2 regions of the Mesorhizobium sp. M7A.F.Ca.US.014.04.1.1 genome follow, and region 1 is predicted to be linked to the other one. Evidence: riboswitches for the same ligand, from Rfam matches in the RefSeq annotation. Region 1 holds a riboswitch; the other holds the start of a gene.

What was found. A riboswitch is a leader RNA that binds a small molecule or an ion and turns the genes downstream of it on or off. The one in region 1 is predicted to bind S-adenosylmethionine.
Region 2: another riboswitch for S-adenosylmethionine. It lies ahead of EOA22_RS23870 (O-succinylhomoserine sulfhydrylase); the one in region 1 lies ahead of EOA22_RS09550 (homoserine O-acetyltransferase).

The regions. Positions count from the first base shown of each region.
Region 1 covers NZ_RZRW01000099.1:7,601-10,048, reverse strand. Annotated here, with positions in the region: gene metW (methionine biosynthesis protein MetW) at 1-75, opposite strand, end outside; gene EOA22_RS09550 (homoserine O-acetyltransferase) at 134-1,303, opposite strand; SAM riboswitch at 1,418-1,495, opposite strand; gene hisC (histidinol-phosphate transaminase) at 1,633-2,448, shown strand, end outside.
Region 2 covers NZ_RZRW01000420.1:2,418-4,865, forward strand. Annotated here, with positions in the region: gene EOA22_RS23860 (ABC transporter substrate-binding protein) at 1-16, opposite strand, end outside; gene EOA22_RS23865 (2'-deoxycytidine 5'-triphosphate deaminase) at 117-1,211, opposite strand; SAM riboswitch at 1,286-1,363, shown strand; gene EOA22_RS23870 (O-succinylhomoserine sulfhydrylase) at 1,421-2,448, shown strand, end outside.

The DNA.
Region 1 (2,448 bases):
GAGCACGCGCGACTGTGGCGGGATGAGGTTGGCGACGACTTCGAGGTCGACGCGCTGGTCGCGGTTGACGCTCATGGCTTCGCCTCCCGCCTGGCGCATGATCCCGATCCGAAAAGCCTGCAATTTTTCCGGGTCATGCGCTCAGCCCTCTCGCTCGGGCCGCCGAGCCGATGAAGCCGTTTATCGCGGCAAACAGTTCCGGCTCGTCGAGCAGGAATGCGTCGTGGCCACGGTCGGTCTCGATCTCGACGAAGGATACCGATGCGCCGGCGGCGTTGAGCGCATGCACGATCGAGCGGCTCTCCTCGGTCGGGAACAGCCAATCCGAGGTGAACGACACCAAGCAGAAGCGGGTTTTCGTGCCGGCGAAGGCATCGGCCAACCGGCCGCCATGGTCTGCGGCGAGGTCGAAATAGTCCATCGACCGCGTCATGTAGAGGTAGGAATTGGCGTCGAAGCGATCGACGAAGGTCATGCCCTGGTGCCGAAGATAGCTTTCGATCTGGAAGTCGGCGTCGAAGCCGAAGGTCAGCGCTTCGCGATCCTGCAGATTGCGGCCGAACTTGCGGTGCAGGGCGGCTTCCGACAGGTAAGTGATGTGGGCGGCCATGCGCGCTACCGCCAGGCCCTTTTCCGGGCGTTTGCCGTGCTCGAAATATTTGCCGCCATGCCAGTCCGGATCGGCCATGACAGCCTGCCGGCCAACCTCATGAAAGGCGATGTTCTGCGAGGAATGGCGCGCGCCGGTGGCGATCGGCAGCGCCGAGAAGACGCGCTCCGGATAGCTCGACGCCCATTCCAGCACCTGCATGCCGCCCATCGAGCCGCCGAGCACGCAAAACAGTTTCTCGATGCCGAAATGGTCGATCAGCATTTGCTGCGCCCGCACCATGTCGCGGATGGTGATGATCGGCAGGTCGAGCCCATACGGCTTGCCGGTGGCCGGATTGGTCGAAGCCGGGCCGGTGGAGCCAAGGCAACCGCCGATGACGTTGGAGCAGATGACGAAGAAACGATTGGTGTCGATGATCTTGCCGGGGCCGATCAGCACTTCCCACCAGCCAGGCTTGCCGGTCACCGGATTGGTGCTGGCGACGTGCTGGTCTCCGGTCAGCGCATGGCAGACGAGGATGGCGTTGGAGCGGGCATCGTTCAGCGTGCCATAGGTCTGGTAGGCGATCTGGAACGGTGACAGCAGCGTGCCGGCGTCCAGCTTGAGCGGCTTGTCGGATCCAAAACGCAAAACCGGGCTCGACGGTTGGTCGACCTCGTTGTTGGTTTTGCGGGCACGCAGAACGGCCATGACATCCATCTCACACTTTGAGCCCACGCATCGCACTCGTCGAAAGTCGATGCCGATACGGGTGTCCGGCCGGCGCGGACAACAAAAAACCGGCATTGCGGTCGCAAAGCCGGTTACAGGATGCAAACGGCCCTTTAGCAAGTTGTTTAACGTGGCTGCAAGCCGACCGGCCAAATCACCACGGAAGTTCGCTCCCCTTCTAGGGCTGTGGCGCGCCGGCGTCAACGGCCTGCCTTGGGCGGGAGGCTGTCGCCTCTCGACATTGCAGGCCACGGCTTGTATTTCCGCTGCGGCTTCCCTCAGGAAGCGTTCTCGACGGATTTTGCGACATGAGCCAGACACCGGACCAGGCACGTCCAACCCCGCGCGCGGGCATCATGGACATAGACGCCTATGTGCCGGGCAAGAGCACGGCGCCTGCCGGCGTCGCCAAGGTCCACAAGCTGTCCTCCAACGAGAACCCGCTCGGGCCCTCGCCGAAGGCGATCGAAGCCGCGCGCGAGATTGCCGGCAAGCTCGACATCTATCCCGACGGCACCGCCAGGCGGCTGCGCGAAGCGATCGCCGAGGTGCATGGCCTCAACCCGCAGAACATCATCTGCTCCAACGGCTCCGACGAGATCCTCGGCCTGCTGGCGCAGACCTATCTGGCGCCCGGCGACGAGGCCGTCATCACCGAACACGCCTTCATGGTCTACAAGATCTACATCCAGTCGGCGGGCGCCGTTCCGGTGACGATCAAGGAAACAGACGAGCGCGCCGATATCGACGCCATCCTGGCCGCCGTCACGCGGCGCACCAAGATCGTGTTCCTCGCCAATCCCAACAACCCGACCGGCACTTATGTGCCGTTCCAGGAGGTGCGGCGGCTGCATGCCGGTCTGCCCAGGCACGTGCTTCTGGTGCTCGACGCGGCCTATGCCGAATATGTCCGCCGCAACGACTATGAGGCCGGCATCGAACTGGTCGGCAGCGCAGAGAACGTGGTGATGACCCGGACCTTCTCCAAGATCGGCCTTGGCGGGGCGCGGATCGGCTGGATGTACGGGCCGATGCACATCGTCGACGCCATCAACCGCGTGCGCGGCCCCTTCAACGTCAATGCGACGGCGATCGAGGCCGGCATCGCCGCCATTCGCGATCGC
Region 2 (2,448 bases), on a different contig from region 1:
ATTTCGAAAATCGCATTTTCTTGGTTCCCCTTGAACGCCGCCAGCTTGACGGGCGGCAAGGCAGCCAAGCATGGCGAGCCGGTACAGGCAAGTATTTTGCCTTGGGGCAATGAGGGTCAGCGCGCGGCGCGGAAATGCTTGGACAGCTTCAGGCCCTGCGCCTGGTAGTTGGAGCCGAGATCGGTGCCGTAGAGCGCCTGCGGCCGCTTCAGCATATGCTCGTAGACCAGCCGGCCGACGATCTGGCCGTGGTCGAGGATGAACGGCACTTCATGGCTGCGCACTTCCAGCACCGCCCGGCTGCCGGTGCCGCCGGATGCGGAATGGCCGAAGCCCGGATCGAAGAAGCCGGCATAATGGACGCGGAATTCGCCGACCAGCGGATCGAAGGGCGTCATCTCGGCGGCGTAGAGCGGCGGCACATGCACCGCCTCCTGCCTGACGCGGATGTAGAATTCATCGGGGTCGAGCACCAGTTCGCCGGCGCCGCTCTTGTGGATCGGTTCCCAGAAGTCGACGACTTCCTGGGCCGCGCGCTTGTCGACATCGACGAGGCCGGTGTGATGCTTGCCGCGATAGCCGACCAAGCCGCTTTGATCGCCGTTGAGGTCGATCGACAGCGCGATGCCGCCGCCGGAAATGTTCGGCGGCTCGGTGGCGACAAGCATCTGCGTGCGATGCAGGTCGTGCAACTCGGCTTCGGAGAGCAGCGCATTGCCGGTGCGGAAACGGATCTGCGACAGGCGCGACCCGGTGCGGACGACGATCGGGAAGGTGCGCGGGCTGACTTCCAGAAAGAGCGGGCCATGATAGCCGGCCGCGATCTTGTCGAACTCGTGGCCGCGATCGGTCATGACGCGGGTGAAGATGTCGAGCCGTCCGGTCGAACTCTTCGGATTGGCCGAGGCTGAAATGTCCGCCGGCAGCGCCAGGCTTTCAAGCAGGGGCACGATGTAGACGCAGCCGGTCTCCAGCACCGCGCCCTCGGCCAGATTGATCTCGTGCAGCTGCAGCCGGTCGAGCTTTTCCGAGACCTTGTGATTGGGGCCGGGCAGGAAGGAGGCGCGCACCCGCCAGGCCTTGTCGCCGAGCCTGAGATCGAGGCTGGCCGGCTGGATCTGGTCGGTGTCGAGCGCACGCGCCGACTTCAGCGCGCCGGACTGGAGCAGCGCCGATATGTCCTGGTCGGGAAGAATGCCTGTCTGCCGCAAGGCTCCACTCCTGCTTGGTACAAACCTCTTAATGAAGCCGGCAATTGACGCAAGCGCGGTGCGGGTCTAAAGGGTCGTTATCCCGTGGTGATTTGGCCGGTCGGCTTGCAGCCACGTTAAACAAGTCGCTAAAGGACCGTCGGGCCGCAAGGCCGTATGGACCGGTTGCGACTTTCGCGGCCGGTTTTTTTGTGTCTGGAAGAAAAGCGATGAGCACCAAGAAGCGCAACTGGAAGCCTCAGACGGCACTCGTGCACAGCGGAACGCTGCGTTCCGGTTTCGGCGAAACGTCAGAAGCGATCTATCTCACCCAAGGCTATGTCTACGAAACGGCGCAAGCCGCCGAAGCCCGTTTCAAGGGCGAAGAGCCGGGTTTCATCTATTCGCGCTACGCCAATCCGACCGTCGACATGTTCGAGAAGCGCATGTGCGCGCTGGAAGGTGCGGAAGACGCGCGCGCCACCGCGTCGGGCATGGCCGCGGTGACGGCCGCCCTTCTGTGCAGCGCCAAGGCCGGCGACCATATCGTGGCGGCGCGTGCGCTGTTCGGCTCCTGCCGCTGGGTGGTCGAGACGCTGGCGCCGAGATACGGCATCGAGGCGACGCTGGTCGACGGCACCGACATCGCCAACTGGGAAAAGGCGATCAAGCCGAACACCAAGCTGTTCTTCCTGGAAAGCCCGACCAATCCGACGCTGGAAGTGGTCGATATCGCCGCTGTCGCTTCGCTTGCCAATTCGATCGGCGCCAGGCTGATCGTCGACAATGTCTTCGCCACGCCCCTGCAGCAGAAGCCCTTGCAGCTCGGCGCCCATATCGTCGTCTATTCGGCGACCAAGCACATAGACGGCCAGGGGCGCTGTCTCGGCGGCGTCATCCTGTCGGACAAGAAGTGGATCGACGAGAACCTGCACGACTATTTCCGCCATACCGGCCCAAGCCTTTCGCCTTTCAACGCCTGGACGCTGCTGAAGGGCCTGGAAACGCTGCCGCTGCGCGTACGCCAGCAGACGGAAAGTGCCGGCCGGATCGCGGATTTTCTGGCCGAACGGCCGGAAATCGCGCGCGTCATCTATCCCGGCCGCGCCGACCATCCGCAGGCCGACATCGTCAAGAAGCAGATGTCGGGCGGCTCGACGCTGATCTGCCTGGACGTCAAGGGCGGCAAGCAGGCGGCCTTCGCCTTGCAGAACGCGCTCGACATCGTCCTGATCTCCAACAATCTCGGTGACGCCAA